DNA from 3 places in the Actinokineospora sp. NPDC004072 genome. Region 2 is predicted to be linked to each of the others. Evidence: riboswitches for the same ligand, from Rfam matches in the RefSeq annotation. Region 2 holds a riboswitch; each other region holds the start of a gene.

Region 1 (6,061 bases), on a different contig from region 2:
CCGCTCGCCCACGCCCGGTTCGGGCCTGGGCCTGGCCATCGCCGAACGCCTGGTCACCGCGCGCGGCGGGCGCTTCACCATCACCTCGGCGGACGGCCTGACCGTCCACATCGAACTACCGGAGGCGGGGGCATGAACCGGCGGACGGCCCTGCGGCTGGGCATCGGCGCGCTGGCCGCCGGGGTCGCGGGCTGCGGCAGCGGCGGCTACGCCGGTCCGGCCCGGACGCTGCGCATCGCAGCGGGCGAGCAGGGCGGGTTCTACGTGGAGTTCGCCGAACTGCTCGCCGACCAGCTCGATTCGGCGCTGGGGGCGATGGTGGCGCCCAGCAGCGGATCGGCGGAGAACCTCGAACTGCTGCGGGACGGGCAGGCCGACCTCGGCCTGGCCCTGGCCGACACCGCCGACACCGCGGCGGCGGGGCGGGCCCCGTTCGGCGAGGTGCTGCCGCTGCGGGCGATCGGGCGGGTGTACGAGAACTACATGCAGCTCGTCGTGCTCGCCGACAGCCCGGTCACCGCGGTCGCCGACCTCGCGGGCAGGCGGGTGTCGTTGGGCGCCACCGGTTCCGGCGCGGCCGTCTTCGGCGAGCGGCTGCTGGTGGCGACGGGCGGCGCGGGCATCGACGCCGTGGTCGAGCACAACACGCTCGGCGCGGCGACGCGGCTGCTGGCGGAGGGGGAGGTCGACGCGCTGCTGTGGTCCGGCGGCGTCCCGACGCCCGCGCTGACCGAGCTGGCCGCCCGCCACCCGATCCGGCTCATCGACCTCACCGACCACCTGCCCGCCCTGCGCGCCGCCCACGGCCCCGCCTACCAGCGGGTCACCGTGCCCGCCAACAGCTACGGCCCCAGCAGGCCGGTGGAGACGATCGGGGTGTCGAACCTGCTGCTGACCACCCCGGCGCTGCCCGACGCCGTCGCCGCCGCCGTCGCGCGGACGCTCGTGCTGCGCGCGCCGCAGCTCATCCCGCCCTCGGCGCTGGGCACCCAGTACCTCGACCTGCGCTCGCTGATCGCCACCGGCGCGATCCCGCTGCACCCGGGCGCGGGCGCGGCCTACCGGGAGCTGCGGCGCTGAGCGGGGTGGCGCGCGTCACGCGGAGATCGGCGGGGCCGCCGGTGGGCTAGGGTGGCCCCGCCTGCCCGTCGGGCAGGCTCCGTCCAGGCTCCAGGAAGCCGGTGCGAATCCGGCACGGTCCCGCCACTGTGACCGCACCTCGGGGGCTCGTCGGGCGACCGCGTGGTCGCCCTGAAGTCCCCGGGTCGGGAGTCAGGAACTGCCCTGGGCGGATGACCCCTGCTGGGACGTGGGTATCCCGGACGGAGTGTGCGATGCCGCGTGCGCGCCTTGTTCCCCTGCTGACCGCGCTGGCCCTGGCCGCCTGCGGGGCTCCGGCCCCGCCCGCGGGGACCAGCAGCACCGCGATCGACAACTGCGGGCAGCAGCTCGCCTTCGACGGCGTGCCGCAGCGCGTCGTCGGCTACTACCAGCACCCGACCGAGCTGCTGCTCGCCCTCGGCCTGCGGGACAAGGTCGTCGGGATGGCCTACCCGGACAACGACCCGCTGCCCCGCTACGCCGCGGAGTACCGCGCCATCCCGCAGATCTCGGCGAAGGACGCCTCCTTCGAGCAGATCCTCGCCCAGTCCCCCGACCTGGTCTACGCGGGCTACGACAGCGCCTTCGCCCCCGACACCGGCCGCTCCCGCGAGGCGTTCGCGCAGGCCGGGATCGCCACCTTCCTCAGCAGCGAGGAGTGCACCGACGAGCCGGTGGTGATGGAGGACGTCTACGCCGAGGTGCGCACCATCGGCCAGGTGTTCCAGGTGCCCGAGCGGGCCGAGGCGCTGATCGCGGAGATGCGGGCGAGCGTCGACGGCGTTGCGGCCCGCCTGGCCGACGTCGAGCCGGTCGAGGTGTTCGTCTTCGACAGCGGCGAGGCCAGCGCCTACACCGCGGGCGGGACCGGGATCGGCAACCAGGTCATCGCGCTGGCCGGGGGCCGCAACGTCTTCGCCGACGTGGCGCGCGACTGGGCCGACGTCTCCTGGGAGCAGGTGCTGCGCCGGGCGCCGGAGGTGATCGTGGTCTACGACTACTACGGCACCCCCTCGGTCCAGCAGAAGATCGACTTCCTGCTCGGCAGGCCGGAGCTGGCCGACGTGCCCGCGATCCGCGACCGGCGCTTCGCCACCCTGACGTTGCAGGACACCGTGCTGGGCGTCCGCGCGCCGTTCGCCGTGGAGCGGCTGGCCGCCCAGCTCCACCCGGACCGGATGCGGTGAGGCGCGTCCCCTACCCGGTCGCCCTGGCGTTCCTCGCGCTGCTGCTGCCGGTGGCGATGGTCGCGGGCGTGGGCATCGGCTCGATCGGCGTGGCGCCGCAGGACGTGCTCACCGCGGTGCTCCACCAGATCGTGCCCGCGCTGGTGGAGCCGACCGGGCCGGATTACGTGGAGACGGTGGTGATCACCTCGCGCGGCCCGCGGGTCGTGCTGGGCGCGGTGGTCGGCGCGGGGCTGGCCGTCGTCGGGATGGCGCTGCAGGCGCTGGTGCACAACCCGCTGGCCGACCCCTACCTGCTGGGCGTCTCCTCCGGCGCGTCGGCGGGGGCGGTGGCGGCCATCCTGTCCGGGGTCGCCGTGCTCGGGGTGGCCACGACCCCGGTCGCCGCGTTCGCCGGGGCGCTCGGCTCGCTGGTCCTGGTGCACCTGGTGGCGCGGGCGGGCGGCCGGGTCACCACCGTCGGCCTGGTGCTGGCGGGCGTCGCGGTCGCCTACGTGCTCGCCGCGGCCACCAGCCTGATGCTGCTGCTGGCCAGCAACGGCCAGCAGGCCAGACAGATCCTGACCTGGCTGCTGGGCGGGCTCGGCGGGGCGACCTGGGCGGGCATCTGGGTGCCGCTGGCCGCGGTGCTGGCCGGGCTGGCTGTGCTGATGGCGCACGCCCGCCACCTGAACCTGCTCTACGCGGGCGAAGACGCGGCGATCAGCCTGGGCTTGGACGTGCCGCGCTTCCGCCGGGCGATGTTCGTCGCCACCAGCCTGCTGACCGGGGTGCTGGTCGCCGTCAGCGGACCGATCGGCTTCGTCGGCCTGATCCTCCCGCACGCGGTGCGCCTGGTCGTCGGCGGCGACCACCGCCGCGCCCTGCCCGCCGCAGCCCTGGCGGGCGCGTCGTTCCTGGTGCTCGCCGACGTCGTCGCGCGAACGGTGGCCAGCCCGCAGGAGATCCCGGTCGGCGTCTTCACCGCACTGTGCGGCGGCCCGTTCTTCCTGTGGCTGCTACGCCGACACGGCAAGCGCGGGGCGGGGGTGGCCGGGTGATCGAGGTGACCGGGATCAGCGTCGAGCTGGCCGGGCGGCAGGTTGTGCACGACCTGACCTTCACCGCCGAGACCAGTTCGGCCGTCGGAGTGCACGACCCGACCTCCACCGCCGGAACCAGCGCGGCGGTCAGGGTGCTCACCGCGCTACGCGGCGGGCTGTTCTTGCCGTGGCTGCTGCGCAGACACGACAAGCGCCGGGCGGGGGTGGCCGGGTGATCGAGGTGACCGGGATCAGCGTCGAGCTGGCCGGGCGGCGGGTGGTGCACGACCTGACGTTCGCCGCTGGGAGCGGCGCGGTGGTGGGGGTGATCGGGCCGAACGGGTCGGGGAAGTCGAGTCTGCTGCGGGCGATCATCGGCATCCTGCGGCCCGCCACCGGGTCGATCCGGGTGGCCGGGCGCGACGTGCGGGGGTTGCGGCCTGCCGAGTTGGCCCGGACGGTGGCCGCGGTGCTCCAGGATGCCACCGGCGACTTCGACCTCACCGTGCACGACGTGGTGATGATGGGCCGCGCGTGCCACCAGCGGCTGTTCGCGCGCGACAGCGCCGCCGACCGCGCCGCGGTCGCTGCGGCGCTGGCCGCGGTGGACGCCGCCGACCTCGCGGCCCGCCCGTTCGCGCAGCTGTCCGGCGGCGAGCGGCAGCGGGTGCTCATCGCCCGGGCGATCGCCCAGCGGCCGCGGGTGCTGGTGATGGACGAGCCCACCAACCACCTGGACCTGCGCCACCAGTTCGCGGCGCTGGCCTTGCCCAGGGCGCTCGGGGTCACCGCCGTGATCGCGCTGCACGACCTCAACCTCGCCGCGCACTACTGCGACCAGGTGGTCCTGCTCGACGGCGGCCGCCTGCACCGGGCCGGGCCGCCCGCCGACGTGCTCACCCCCGAGACCCTCGCCGCGGTGTACGGGGTGCGCGCGTCGGTCGCCCCGCATCCGACGACCGCGCGCGTGCACATCACCTTCGACCCGCCGGGAGCCGTGGGCTAACCTCCCCATGATCCGATGACCCGCGCGGATGCCGCCCGAGTGCCGTCACGGTCCGTGGCGAGCCGCCCGCGTTCCGTCCAGTGTGGACTAACCGGGTGTGACCTGACCCATGTCGACATGGACAAATCCGACCTCTCCTCTAAGGTTAGCCTCGCCTTACTGAGGGAGGATGCCGATGAGGCGTATCGAGGACCGCGAGCGGCACCTCGCGGTGATCGACGAGGTGCGGGCGGGGACGGTCCCGGCGAAGGTCGGCTACCCGATCCGGGTGCGCGAGACGACGGTGGTCCGGACCACCGCGGTCGGGTCCGGGCTGGTGCGGGTCACCCTCGGCGGGCCGGGCGCGGCGGGGTTCGAGGCCCACTCCCCCGACGAGCACGTCAAGCTGATCTTCCCCGAGGCCGACGGCACGCTGCGCCTGCCCGAGCCGAACGGGCTGATGCTGCGCTGGCCGAAGCCCGCGCCGACCTCCCGCGAGTACACCGTCCGCCGCTACGACGCCGACGCGCTGGAGATCGACATCGACATTGCGGTGCACGACGGCGGGCTGGGCTCGGACTGGGCCAAGTCCGTGCAGCCGGGCGCGGTCGTGCACGTCGCCGGGCCGCCCGGCGGGCTGATCGTGCCGCACGCCTACGACCGCTACCTGCTCGCGGGCGACATCACCGCCCTGCCCGCCATCGCCCGGTGGCTGGAGGAGCTGCCCAGGACCGCGGCCGGGTGGGCGTTCATCGAGGTCGCCGACGCGGGCGAGGAGATCGAGCTGTCCGCGCCCGAGGACGTCGAGGTGCGCTGGCTGCACCGCGGCGGCGCGCCCGCGGGCACCAGCGACGTGCTGGAGAAGGCCGTGCGGGCGATCACCGTGCCCGAGGGCGAGCGGCTCTACGCCTGGCTGGCGGGCGAGGCGGGCACGCTCAAGCCGCTGCGCCGCTGGGTGCGCGACGAGCTGCGGCTGGACCGGGCCGACCACGACATCACCGGCTACTGGAAGCGCGGCGTCGCCGACTACGACGACCACGACCACTGAGCACAAGCCACTCACCACAAACCACTCACCGCAACCGCGGATCGCGGCCACTGACCGCGACCGCTGACAGCCGTGCACAACCCACGAAGGAAGAGCATGTCCCCGAGCAGAACCCTCCGGGTCGCCGCCGCAGCGGCGCTCGCGCTGGCCCTGGCCGCGGGCTGCGGCTCCGGCGCCGCCGAGCAGAGCGCGCCCGCCGCCGACACCCGCGTCTTCAGCGCCGACAACGGCGAGATCACCATCCCGGTCGCGCCCAAGCGCGTCGTGGCGACCGGGTACGCGGTGCCCGCGCTGCTGGAGGCGAAGGCCCCGCTGGTCGGGATCTCCACCTGGGCCCGCGGCATCCCGCTGATGACCGACGAGATCCGCGCGACCTACGAGGGCCTGCCCAAGGTCGCGGGCGAGTCCGCCGCGGAGACCAACTACGAGGCCATCGCCGAGGCCGACCCCGACCTCATCGTCATCGGCGTGCCCAAGCCCGCGCTCGCCGACATCGACCTGGCCCGGCTGGAGGCCCTGGCCCCGGTCGTGGCGATCGGCCCGACGGTGCCCTCGGCGTGGCGCGAGCTCTCCCGCCGCCAGGCCGACGCGGCGGGCGCGCTGGCCACCTTCGACGCGGCCAAGGCCGCCTACGAGGCCAAGGCGGCCGAGCTGTCTGCCAAGTACGAGGACGTGCTGCCCGGTCTGAAGCTCGGGCACGTCGGCTCCTACGGCGAGG
Region 2 (6,061 bases):
ACCGGGCCGCCCTCGCAGTCGACCACGACCGCGGCCACGCCGTCACCGGCGAGCAGGGCGGCCGCGCGCTCGGCGTCGGCCAGCGGGTCGCCGCCCGGCCGGGCCGCCACGGTCGCCCGGCCGTCGGTGACCAGCACGAGCAGCGCCCGGCGGCGCGGGTCGCGCAGGCGCTCGGCGGCCAGCGTGCGGCGGGCGGTCAGCAGGCCGTGGGCCAGCGGCGTCCGGCCGCCGGTGCGCAGGTCGCGCAGCCGGGCGACGGCGGCCTCCACCGACGAGGTGGGCGGCAGGGCCAGCGTCGACTCCTTGCCGCGCAGGGTGATCAGCCCGACCTTGTCGCGCCGCTGGTAGGCGTCGCGGAGCAGGGACACCACGGCGCCGGTCACCGCGGTCATCCGCTTGCGGGCGGCCATCGAGCCGGAGGCGTCGACCACGAACAGCACGAGGTTGGCCTCCCGGCCCTCCCGCACCGTCCGGCGCAGGTCGTCCGGCCGCAGCTCCAGGGCCGTGCCGGTGCGCCCCCGCGCCCGCTGGTGCGGGGCGGCGGCGGTCACCGTGCCGACGATGTGCACGCCCGTGCCCCGGCTCGCGGCGCGCAGCGTGCGCCCGCCGCCCGCGCGGGAGCGGGAGCGGCGGCCGGGCGCGCCCTCGCCGACGCCCGCGATCTCCAGCCTGCGGGCCTTGAACGCCGGGTCGGGGGCGCCTGCCCGCTTGCCCTCGCCGTCGCCCTGCGGGGCGGGCGGGGCCTCCGTCTCCTGTGGACCGCCGTCCTCGTCGGGCCGGGGGGCGCCTGCGGGCGGGTCGGGGTCCGGCTCGGGCTCGGGGTCGTCCGCCGCCTCGGCCGCATCGCGCATGGCCTGGTCGAGCTGCTTGTCGTCGAGGCCGGGCTCGTCGAACGGGTCGCGCCTGCGCCGGTGCGGCAGGGCCAGCCGGGCGGCCACCTCGACGTCGGCCGCGGTCACCCGGTCCCCGCCGCGCCAGGCCGCGTGCGCGGTCGCCGTGCGGGCGACCACCAGGTCGGCGCGCATGCCGTCGACGTCGAACGCGGCGCACACGGCGGCGATCCGGCGCAGCTCGGCGTCGGGCAGGGCGATGCCGGGCAGGGCGGCGCGGGCGGCGGCGATGCGGTCGGCCAGCTCGGCGTCGGCGGCGGCCCAGGACCGCGCGAAGGCCACCGGGTCGGCCTCGTAGGCGAGCCTGCGCCGGATGACCTCGGCGCGGGTGTCGACGTCGCGGGCGGCGCGCACCTCCACGGTCAGCCCGAAGCGGTCCAGCAGCTGCGGGCGCAGCTCGCCCTCCTCGGGGTTCATGGTGCCGACCAGCAGGAACGCCGCCGCGTGGGAGACCGACACGCCCTCGCGCTCGACGTGGGCGCGGCCCATCGCCGCGGCGTCGAGCAGCAGGTCGACCAGGTGGTCGTGCAGCAGGTTGACCTCGTCGACGTAGAGCACGCCCCGGTGCGCGGCGGCGAGCAGGCCGGGCTGGAAGGCGCGCACGCCCTCGCGCAGCGCGCGTTCGAGGTCCAGCGAGCCGACCAGCCGGTCCTCGCCCGCGCCCACCGGCAGCTCGACCAGCCGGGCGGCGCGCTCGGCCCGGCCTGCGTGCGGGGCGTCGGGGCAGCGCGGGTCGGGGGCGTCGGGGTCGCAGGCGAAGCGGCAGTCCGGCACGACGGCGATCGCGGGGAGCAGGGCGGCCAGCGCCCGCACGACCGTCGACTTCGCCGTGCCCTTCTCGCCCCGCACGAGCACCCCGCCGATCCCGGGGTGGACGGCGTTGAGCAGCAACGCGGTGCGCAGGTCGTCGTGGCCGACGACGGCCGAGAACGGGTACCCGGCAGCGGGCATGCGGCAGTCCTCACTCCTCCGGGTCCGCGCCCGGTTCGTGATCACGCAGGGCCGAGTGTCCTGGCTCCCGGATCGCCGCGCCCGCTCCGGCCTTCCCGGTCGCCCGGTGGCACGCGGGGGAGGGGCGCTCCCCGGTCACAGTGGCGGGACCGCACCGGATTCGCACCGGTTTCCTCGCACACCCTGCTCGTTCGCAAGGCATCGTGTCAGACCGGGCGGGGGTGGGCCAAGCCACGTGGCGTGGATCTCCGGCCGCCGGTTAGCGTGTGCGCCCGTGGTGACGGTGGTGGGGATCGGCGCGGACGGGTGGGCGGGGCTCTCGGCCGCGGCCCGCGAGGCCGTGCTGGGGGCCGAGGTGGTCGTCGGGTCGGCGCGGCAGCTCGGGCTGCTGCCCGCCGCGGTCACCGCGGAGCGGGTGCCGTGGCCCTCGCCGCTGCTGCCCGCGCTGCCGGGGCTGGTCGAGGCCAACGCGCACCGCAGGCTGTGCGTGCTGGCCAGCGGCGACCCCATGTGGTATGGCATCGGCGTCGAGCTGAGCGCGCTGATCCCGGTGGACGTCCTGCCGCACCCGTCGTCGGCGTCGCTGGCGTGCGCGCGGCTGGGCTGGGCGCTGCAGGACGTCGAGGTGGTCAGCGCCGTGGGCCGCCCGGTCGAGCGGCTGCACGCCGCCGTGCACCCCGGTCGGCGGGTGCTGGTGCTCAGCGCCTCCGGGGAGACCCCCGCCGCCGTGGCCGCGCTGCTGCGCGAGCGCGGGTTCGGCCCCAGCGCGCTGACGGTGCTGTCCGACCTCGGCGGGCCGTCGGAATCGGTCGTCGAGGCGACCGCGGACACCTACTCGGGCACCGCGCCCGCCCTGAACGTCGTGGCGGTGCGGTGCGTGGCGACCGCGGGCGCGCGGCGGCTGCCCCGGGTCCCCGGCCTGCCCGACGACGCCTACGAGCACGACGGCCAGATCACCAAGCGCGAGGTGCGGGCGGTGACGCTGGCCGCGCTCGGCCCGGAGCCGGGCGAGCTGCTGTGGGACATCGGCGCGGGCTCGGGCAGCGTCGGCATCGAGTGGCTGCGCAGCCACCCCGCCTGCCGTGCGGTGGCGGTCGAGCCGCGGCCCGACCGCGCGGCCCGCGCCGCGCGCAACGCCGCCGCCTTCGGCGTGCCCGGGCTCGACCTGGTGATCGGCTCGGCCCCGGACGTCCTCGCCGGGCTGCCCCGGCCGGACGCGATCTTCGTCGGTGGCGGGGTGACGGCCCCGGGCGTGCTGGGGGCGTGCTGGTCGGCGCTGCCCGTCGGCGGGCGGCTGGTGGTCAACGCGGTGACGCTGGAGTCCGAGGCGCTGCTGGCGCGCTGGCGGGGCGAGGTCGGCGGGACGCTGACCCGGATCGCCGTGGAGCGGGCGGGGCGGCTGGGCGGGTTCACGGCGTGGCAGCCGCAGCGCGCGGTCACCCAGTGGCGCGTGGTCAAGGAGGAGATGTGACCGTTCACTTCGTCGGCGCCGGGCCCGGCGCAGCCGACCTGATCACGGTGCGTGGGCGGGACATCATCGCCGCGTCCCCGGTGTGCCTGTACGCCGGGGCGCTGGTGCCGGTGGAGCTGCTCGACGCCTGCCCGCCCGGCGCCCGCAAGGTCGACACGGCCAACCTGACCCTGGATGAGATCGTCGCCGAGATGGTCGCCGCCCACGCCGCCGGGCACGACGTGGCCCGGCTGCACTCCGGCGACCCGTCGGTGTTCAGCGCGATGGCCGAGCAGATGCGCAGGCTCGACGCCGCGGGCGTGCCCTACGACGTGTGCCCCGGCGTGCCCGCCTTCGCCGCCGCGGCGGCCGCGCTGGGCCGGGAGCTGACCGTGCCGGGGGTCGGCCAGACCGTGGTGCTGACCCGCACGGCGGCCCGCGCGACGCCGATGCCGCCGGGGGAGGACCTGGCCACCCTGGGCCGCAGCCGCGCCACGATGGTGCTGCACCTGGCCGTGCAGCGGATCGAGGAGGTCGTGGCCGAGCTGATCCCCCACTACGGCGCGGACTGCCCGGTCGCCGTGGTCGCGCGGGCGTCCCGCCCCGATGAGCTGGTGCTGCGGGGCACGCTGGGCACGATCGCGGCCGCGGTCACCGCCGCGGGCATCCGGCGCACCGCGGTGATCATGGTCGGCCGGGCGCTCGCCGCTGGCGACTTCTGCGACAGCCACCTGTACTCCGCCGCCCGGGACCGCGGGTGAGGGTGCTCGTCCTCGGCGGCACCGGCGAGGGCCGCGCGCTCGCGGCCGCGCTGCACCCCGACCACCACGTGATCACCTCGCTCGCCGGCCGGGTGCGCAACCCGAAGCTCCCGGTGGGGGAGGTGCGCGTCGGCGGCTTCGGCGGTCCTTCGGCGCTGGCCGAGTGGCTGCGCCGGGAGTCCGTCGACGCGGTGGTCGACGCGACCCACCCGTTCGCCGAGCGGATCAGCGCGTCGGCGGCCGCGGCGTCGGCCGCGGCCGGGGTGCCGCTCGTCCTGCTGCGCCGACCGGGCTGGACCGAGGGACCGGGCGACGTGTGGCACCGGGCGCCCGACCTGCCCGCCGCCGCCCACCTCCTCGGCGACCTCGGCGACCGCGTCTTCCTGACCAGCGGCCGCCAGGGCATCGCCGCCTTCGCCGCCAACCCCCAGTGGTTCCTCATCCGCTGCGTCGACCCACCCGACCCGCCACTGCCGCCCCGCTCCTCGGTCATCCTCGCCCGCGGACCGTACACAGTGGACGGCGAGCTGGCGCTCCTGCGCGACCACCGCATCGACGTGCTGGTGACGAAGGACAGCGGCGGCCCCCTCACCGCAGCCAAACTCGCCGCCGCCCGCGAACTGCGCATCCCGGTGGTCGTCGTAGACCGCCCCCTCCCCCCGGACGTCCCCGTCGTCCCCACTGTCGCCGACGCCCTGCGCTGGCTGGGCGTAGGCAGCGGGCCGAGCTGACAGGCCACTGAGGACGCCCAAGGAGGGGGCCCGGCTCGGGTGCTGAGCCGGGCCCCCTGGGCGGGCGCGCGGGCGGTGCCTCAGCCGCAGAGCGCGCCGTTGAGCTTGTGGTTGGTCGTCGTCGGGATTGGGCCGGTGCCGTTGTAGCCGAGGGTCACGGTGGCGCCTGCGGCGAGGTTTCCGTTCCACGCGGCATTGGTGACGCGGATGGTGTCGCCGGACTTGGACCACGTGCCGTTCCAGCCGTTGCTGAGGGACACGCCCGGGGCGGTGAACTCCGCCGTCCACGAGCTGACCGCGCTGCCGCCGTTGGTGATGACGACCTCCGCGGTGAAGCCGCCGGACCAGGAGTTGACGATCCGGTGCGTGATGCTGCACGAGCCCACCGGCGGGTTCGAGGTCGTCGTCGTGGTGGTCGGGTTCGTGGTGGTCGGGGGTGCGGCCTGGGCCAGTTCGTAGGCGCGCTGCGGGACGAACTGGCCTGCGCTGGCGATGCAGCCGTCGGCCTCGCCGGGCAGCTTCACCCACAGGAAGGCCGCGATCTTCGGGTCGCCGGTCTGGGTCGTGCTCGGCACGCCGATCGCGCGGCCCGGCGGGTCGCACCACTCGTCGCCCGCGGGGCCGTTGCCGTTGCGGCTGGTGTCGATGACCGCGGTGAGCCTGCTGTCGCCGAGGTTGTTCAGCACGGCCTTGGCGAACGGGATGACCTCGGAGTTGGCGCGGTAGTTCGACACGTTGGTCGAGATGCCGTCGGCGCTGTTGGACACGTCCGCGGCGCGCAGCCGGTTGGCCGCCTCGCCGGGGGTCAGCCACGCGGAGTGGCCGATGTCGAAGAACACCTTGGCCTGCGCGGAGCCCGCCTTGAGCCGCTTGCCCGCGTACGCCATCGACGCCCGGGTCTGCGCCTGCTGCTCGGCGCTCTGGCAGCTGCTCATCAGCGGCAGCACGTCCGGTTCGAGCACGATGTAGGCCGGTCGCCCCGCCAGGCCCGCCGCCACCTGGTCGACCCAGGCGCGGTAGGCGTCGTGGCTGGGCGCGCCGCCGCCGCTGGGCCCGCCGCAGTCGCGGTTGGGGATGTTGTAGACGACCATGATCGGGATCTTGCCCGCGGCGGCGGCCGCGCCGACGAAGGCTTCGACCTGGCCCCGCACGGTGCTGGTGTTGGTGGTGGTGAACCACTTGGCCTGCGGCACCGAGGCGATCCGGTCGCGGATCACGGGGGCGCGGTGGTCGCCGGGGTTGGCCGCGACCCAGCGGGCCGCTGAGGTGTCCGGGACG
Region 3 (6,061 bases), on a different contig from region 2:
GCCGATCACCACCGGGGTGTCCGGGGAGCGGTGCTCCAGCAGCAGATCCCGGGCCTGGCCGAGCTGCCAGGTCCGGCTGCGCGAGGCCGGGTTGTAGATGGCGATGGCGAAATCCGCCTCCGCCGCCGCGGCCAGCCGCTTGGTGATGACCTCCCACGGCTTGAGGCGGTCGGACAGCGAGATGGTGCAGTAGTCGTGCCCGAGCGGCGCGCCCGCCCTGGCGGCGACGGCGTGGGCCGCGGTCACCCCGGGCAGGACGCGCACGGGGACCTCCCGCCACAGCGGGTCGTCGGCGACCTCCAGCACGGCGGTCGCCATCGCGAAGACGCCCGGGTCGCCGGAGGAGACCACGGCCACGCGCCGCCCGCGCTTGGCCAGGTCGAGCGCGAACGCGGCCCGCTCGGCCTCGACCTGGTTGTCGGAGAGGTGGCGGCGCTGGCGGGGGTTGTGCGGGACGCGGTTGAGGTAGGTGGTGTAGCCGACCAGGTCGTCGGCGGTGGCCAGCGCGTCTTGCGCCTCCGGCGTCAGCCACGGCCGCCCGGCCGGTCCGAGCCCGACCACGACCACCTCGCCCACGCCGCCCGCCTCGCGCGCGGGGGCGGCCGGGGTCGCGGTGGGCAGGTTGTTGAGGGGGCTGGGGAGGATGGCGGTGGAGAAGTACGGGACCGTCTCGGGGTCTACTTCGGACAGCGGGAGGACCCGCCCGGTCGGCCAGGTGGCGCGCTCGACGTACAGCGCCTGGTCGAGCTTGCCCGCCTCCTCGAACGCCGCGCGGACCTTCGGGAAGGTCCGGCCGAGCTTGAGCACCGCCGCGGAGTCCGTTGTGGACAGATGGGCGGTCAGGGCGTCGGCGGGCAGCGTGCCCGGCAGCACGGTGAGGACCTCCTCGCCCTCGACCAGCGGGCGCTGGAGCACCGCCGACGCCGCGCTGACGGAGGTGACCCCGGGGACCACGACCGTGGGGTAGCGGTCGCACAGGCGCTTGTGCATGTGCATGTACGAGCCGTAGAACATCGGATCGCCCTCGGCGAGGACGACCACGTCCCGGCCGGCGTCCAAATGCGACGCCAGGCGGGCGGCGCTCTCGGCGTAGAAGTCGGCCATCGCGCCCGCGTAGCCGCCGGGGTGGTCGGTGGTCTCCACGGTCAGCGGGTAGACGAGCTGCTCCTCGATCTGCCCCTCCCGCAGGTACGGCTCGGCGACGCCGCGGGCGATCGAGCGGCCGTGGCGCGCGCTGTGGTAGGCGATCACCTGGGCGGCGGAGATCAGCCGGGCGGCCTTGACGGTGACCAGCTCCGGGTCGCCGGGGCCCAGGCCGACGCCGTAGAGGGTGCCGGTCATTCGGCGTCGCTCGCGATCGCGTTGATGGCGGCCGCGGTCATGGCGCTGCCGCCGCGCCTGCCGCGGACCACCAGGTAGGGCAGGCCGGACTCCATCAGCGCCTCCTTCGACTCCGCGGCCCCGATGAAGCCGACGGGGATCCCCAGCACGGCGGCGGGCGTGCCCGCGCCTGCCGCGACCATCTCCAGCAACCGGAACAGCGCCGTCGGCGCGTTGCCGACGGCCACGACCGAGCCCGCGAGCCGGGGCCGCCACAGCTCCATCGCCGCCGCGCTCCGGGTGGTGCGCAGCTCGGCGGCCAGGCCCGGGACGGCCGGGTCCGACAGCGTGCACACCACCTCGTTGTCGGCCTGCAACCGCGCCCTGGTCACTCCGGAGGCGACCATCTGCGCGTCGCACAGGATCGGCGCGCCCGCGTCGAGGGCCGCCCTGGCCGCGGCCACCACGCCGGGGGAGTACGCCACGTCGCGCACCAGGTCGACCATGCCGCAGGCGTGGATCATGCGGACCACCACGCGCGCCACGTCCTCCGGCAGCCCGGCCAGGTCCGCCTCGGCGCGGATCGTCGCGAACGAGCGGCGGTAGATCTCCGCGCCGTCCCTGATGTAGTCGGTCACCTCTGCTCCTGCCTGACCTCAGCCACCACGTCGCCGGACACCGGCCTGCCGTCGACCTCGTAGCCGCCGTCCACGGCCACCACGTCGACCACGTCTCCCGCAGGCCGCCCGCACCGGCGCGCGCAGCCCGCGAAGTGCACCGGCCGCCCCGGGCGGGCGACCCGCAGCGCGTCGGCCCGCACGTCGGCCAGCGCCTTGGCGCAGCCCGGCCTGCCGGTGCACGCCGTCACCCCGATCGCCGGGTCGGCGGGGTCGACCACCAGGCCGACCGCGGCCAGCTCGGCCGCCGTCGCGCCCGGGACGACCACCCCGCGCCACGGTGTGATCACCACGTGCGGCGCGGCGGCCAGCACGGCGAGCTGCCGGTCGTCCAGCCGCCCGAGCGGCACCGCCGCCCCCGCGGCGCCGCCGAGGTCGCCCAGCGGGCCCGCCGTCGGCGGGCGGCCGGGCGCGATCCGCGCGGGCGAGGCGCCCAGCCGCTCGACGATCTCGGCCACCTGATCACCCAGCTCGGCGATCCGCCACTGCCCGTCGCGGATCTCCAGGAACGCCCGGGCCGCCGCCAGCATCGCCGCGACGGGCTCGGCCACCCGGACCCCGTGGTCCTGCCCGCCGAGCAGGATCGCCCACCGGCCCCCGACCGGCAGCGCGGCCACGTCCGCGCCCAGCCACGCCACGTCCCCCACCCCGGAGTCGAGCGCGAACAGGAACCGCCCCGGGAGCGCAGCCAGCACCGGATCCGCGCACAGCGCCGCATCCAGCACTGCCGCATCCACCCCTGCCGCGCCGAACCCTGCCGTGCCGACCCCTGCCGCGCCGAGCCCTGCCGTGCCGACCCCTGCCGCGCCGAGCCCTGCCGTGCCGACCCCTGCCGCGCCGAGCCCTGCCGGGCCCACCTCGGCCGCGCCCAGCCCTGCCGGACCCACCTCGGCCGCGTCGACCCCTGCTGCGTCCACCGCTGCCGCGCCGCGCCGGGGCAGCGGCGAGGACATGATGTTGCGCACTTTTTCGTGGGAGAGCGACGGCAGCAGCCCCGCGGCCGCCAGCCGCGCCCCCAGCTCCACCGGCCCGTCCGGCCCCAGCCCGCGGATCTGGACGTTGGCCCGCGAGGTCAGCTCCAGCCCCCCGCAGCCCAGCTCGGCCGAGGCCGCCGCGAGCACCCTGAGCTGCGCGGACGTCACCCGGCCGCCGGGCAGCCTGACCCGGGCCAGGCCCCCGTCCGCGGCCTGGTGCACGTCGAGCGCGCCCGGGCAGGCGTCGACGCCCGAGCGGCGGTTCTTGAGGGACACGCCCCGAATATAGGGTGAGCCCGACGAGGCGACGGCAACGGAGGAAGCCGGTGGGAATCCGGCGCGGTCCCGCCACTGTCACCGGGGAGCGACCCCCACCATGGCCACCGCGAGGGAAGGCCGGGGGGAACGACGATCCGGGAGCCAGGACACTCCGCCGTCGCGTCCCTCACTACCCGGGGCGAGGACCCCAGGAAGGGCGCCATGATCCTGCTGCTGTCCACCTCGGACACCGATCTGCTCTCCGCCCGCGCCTCGGGCGCGGACTACCGGCTGGGCAACCCCGCCCGGCTCGCCGCCGCCGACCTGCCCGCCCTGCTCGACGGCGTGGCCGTGGTCGTGGTGCGGCTGCTCGGCGGCCGCCGCGCCTGGGAGGAGGGGCTCGACGCGCTGCTGGCCGGGCCGCGGCCGGTCGTCGTGCTCGGCGGGGAGCAGGCCCCCGACGCCGAGCTGATGCAGTGCTCCACCGTGCCGGGCGGCGTCGTCGCCGAGGCGCACAAGTACCTCGCCCACGGCGGCAAGGACAACCTGCGTGAGCTGCACCACTTCCTCTCCGACACGCTGCTGCTCACCGGGACCGGCTTCAGCCCGCCGGTCGAGCTGCCGGTGTGGGGGCGGCTGGAGCGCCCGGCGTCGGCCGAGGGGCCGCGCGTCGGCGTCCTGTACTACCGCGCCCACCACATCGCCGGGAACACCGCGTTCGTCGAGGCCCTGTGCGCGGCCGTCGAGGAGCGCGGCGGCCAGCCCGTCCCGCTCTTCTGCGCCTCCCTGCGCACCGCGCCCGCCGACCTGCTCGACCTCCTCGGCACGGTCGACGCCCTGGTGGTCACCGTCCTGGCCGCGGGCGGCACCCGGCCTGCGGACGCGGGCGCGGGCGGCGATGACGACGCCTGGGACGTCGGCGCCCTGGCCGCCCTCGACATCCCGATCCTGCAGGCGCTGTGCCTGACCAGCGACCGCGCCACCTGGGCGGCCAGCGACGACGGGCTGTCCCCGCTGGACACCGCCACCCAGGTCGCCGTGCCCGAGTTCGACGGCCGGATCATCACCGTGCCGTTCTCGTTCAAGGAGCAGGACGCCGACGGGCTCTCGGTGTACGTCGCCGACCCCGAGCGGGCGGGCCGGGTCGCCGGGATCGCGGTCGCGCACGCCCGGCTCAAGCACGTGCCCGCCGCCGAGAAGAAGATCGCGATCGTGCTCTCGGCCTACCCGACCAAGCACTCCCGGCTCGGCAACGCCGTGGGCCTGGATTCCCCCGCCAGCGCCGTGCGCCTGCTCAAGGCGCTGGGCGAGGCGGGCTACGACATCGGCGAGCTGCCCGGGGTCGCCGAGCAGGACGGCGACGCGCTCATCCACGCGCTGATCGCCGCGGGCGGCCTGGACCCGGACTGGCTCAGCGCCGAGCAGTTGGCGGGCAACCCGGTCCGCATCCCGGCGTCGAGCTACCGCGCCTACTTCGACACCCTGCCCGACGAGCTGCGCGAGAGCATGGTCGAGCACTGGGGCCAGGCCCCGGGGGAGCTGTTCGTCGACGGCGACGACATCGTGCTGGCCGCGCTGCGGGCGGGCAACGTCGTGGTGATCGTGCAGCCCCCGCGCGGCTTCGGCGAGAACCCGGTGGCCATCTACCACGACCCCGACCTGCCGCCGAGCCACCACTACCTGGCCGCCTACCGCTGGATCGCCGCCGACTTCGGCGCGCACGCGGTCATCCACCTGGGCAAGCACGGCAACCTGGAGTGGCTGCCCGGCAAGAACCTCGGCCTCTCGGCGGCGTGCGGCCCGGACGCCGCCATCGGCGACCTGCCGCTGATCTACCCGTTCCTGGTCAACGACCCCGGCGAGGGCACCCAGGCCAAGCGCCGCGCCCACGCCACCCTGGTGGACCACCTGGTGCCGCCGATGGCCCGCGCCGAGACCTACGGCGACATCGCGCGCCTGGAGCAGCTGCTCGACGAGTACTCCTCGATCTCGGCGATGGACCCGGCCAAGCTGCCCGCCATCCGCGCCCAGATCTGGACCCTCGTCCAGGCCGCCAAGCTCGACCACGACCTCGGCCTGGCCGACCGCCCGCACGACGCGGAGTTCGACGACTTCCTGCTGCACGTCGACGGCTGGTTGTGCGAGATCAAGGACGTGCAGATCCGCGACGGGCTGCACGTGCTGGGCGAGCCGCCGACGGGGGAGGGGCGGGTCAACCTGGTCACCGCCATGCTCTCGGCCCGGCAGATGTGGGCAGGCCAGGTCGCCGCCCTGCCCGGCCTGCGCGAGGCGCTGGGCCTGGTCGACGGCGCGGACCGGACGACGACCGACGCGATCGACGAGCAGGCGCGGTCGCTGGTGCGGGCGATGGACGCCCGCGGCTGGGCGCCCGAGGCCGCCGCCGAGGTCGCCCCCAACCCGGAGGTGGCGCGCGTGCTGGCCTTCGGCGCCACCGAGGTCGTCCCGCGCCTGGACCGCACGACCGACGAGATCGGCAACGTCCTGCACGCCCTCGCAGGCGGCTACGTCCCCGCCGGGCCGAGCGGGTCGCCGCTGCGCGGGCTGATCAACGTGCTGCCGACCGGCCGCAACTTCTACTCCGTCGACCCCAAGGCCGTGCCCAGCAGGCTGGCCTGGGAGACCGGCTCGGCGATGGCCGATTCGCTGCTGGAGCGCTACCGCGCCGACACCGGCCAGTGGCCGCGCTCGGTCGGGCTGTCGGTGTGGGGGACCTCGGCCATGCGCACCGCGGGCGACGACATCGCCGAGGTGCTGGCGCTGCTGGGCGTGCGGCCGGTGTGGGACGCGGCCTCGCGGCGGGTCAGCGGCCTC

Evidence for each region. A riboswitch is a leader RNA that binds a small molecule or an ion and turns the genes downstream of it on or off. The one in region 2 is predicted to bind cobalamin.
Region 1: it holds a riboswitch for cobalamin, as region 2 does, so the genes downstream of both, ACWEPX_RS00385 (ABC transporter substrate-binding protein) here and ACWEPX_RS30040 (putative cobaltochelatase) in region 2, are expected to answer to the same signal.
Region 3: it holds a riboswitch for cobalamin, as region 2 does, so the genes downstream of both, cobN (cobaltochelatase subunit CobN) here and ACWEPX_RS30040 (putative cobaltochelatase) in region 2, are expected to answer to the same signal.

What each region holds. Positions count from the first base shown of each region.
Region 1 covers NZ_JBSGHB010000001.1:79,410-85,470, reverse strand. Annotated here, with positions in the region: gene ACWEPX_RS00395 (sensor histidine kinase) at 1-136, shown strand, start outside; gene ACWEPX_RS00390 (TAXI family TRAP transporter solute-binding subunit) at 133-1,080, shown strand; cobalamin riboswitch at 1,149-1,302, shown strand; gene ACWEPX_RS00385 (ABC transporter substrate-binding protein) at 1,335-2,288, shown strand; gene ACWEPX_RS00380 (FecCD family ABC transporter permease) at 2,285-3,328, shown strand; gene ACWEPX_RS00375 (hypothetical protein) at 3,325-3,546, shown strand; gene ACWEPX_RS00370 (ABC transporter ATP-binding protein) at 3,543-4,316, shown strand; gene ACWEPX_RS00365 (siderophore-interacting protein) at 4,492-5,343, shown strand; gene ACWEPX_RS00360 (ABC transporter substrate-binding protein) at 5,440-6,061, shown strand, end outside.
Region 2 covers NZ_JBSGHB010000026.1:82,759-88,819, reverse strand. Annotated here, with positions in the region: gene ACWEPX_RS30040 (putative cobaltochelatase) at 1-1,841, opposite strand, end outside; cobalamin riboswitch at 1,874-2,042, opposite strand; gene cbiE (precorrin-6y C5,15-methyltransferase (decarboxylating) subunit CbiE) at 2,116-3,312, shown strand; gene cobM (precorrin-4 C(11)-methyltransferase) at 3,309-4,052, shown strand; gene ACWEPX_RS30025 (cobalt-precorrin-6A reductase) at 4,049-4,783, shown strand; gene ACWEPX_RS30020 (glycoside hydrolase family 6 protein) at 4,864-6,061, opposite strand, start outside.
Region 3 covers NZ_JBSGHB010000017.1:114,828-120,888, forward strand. Annotated here, with positions in the region: gene ACWEPX_RS24775 (precorrin-2 C(20)-methyltransferase) at 1-1,341, opposite strand, end outside; gene ACWEPX_RS24780 (precorrin-8X methylmutase) at 1,338-1,958, opposite strand; gene ACWEPX_RS24785 (precorrin-3B synthase) at 1,955-3,247, opposite strand; cobalamin riboswitch at 3,263-3,423, shown strand; gene cobN (cobaltochelatase subunit CobN) at 3,452-6,061, shown strand, end outside.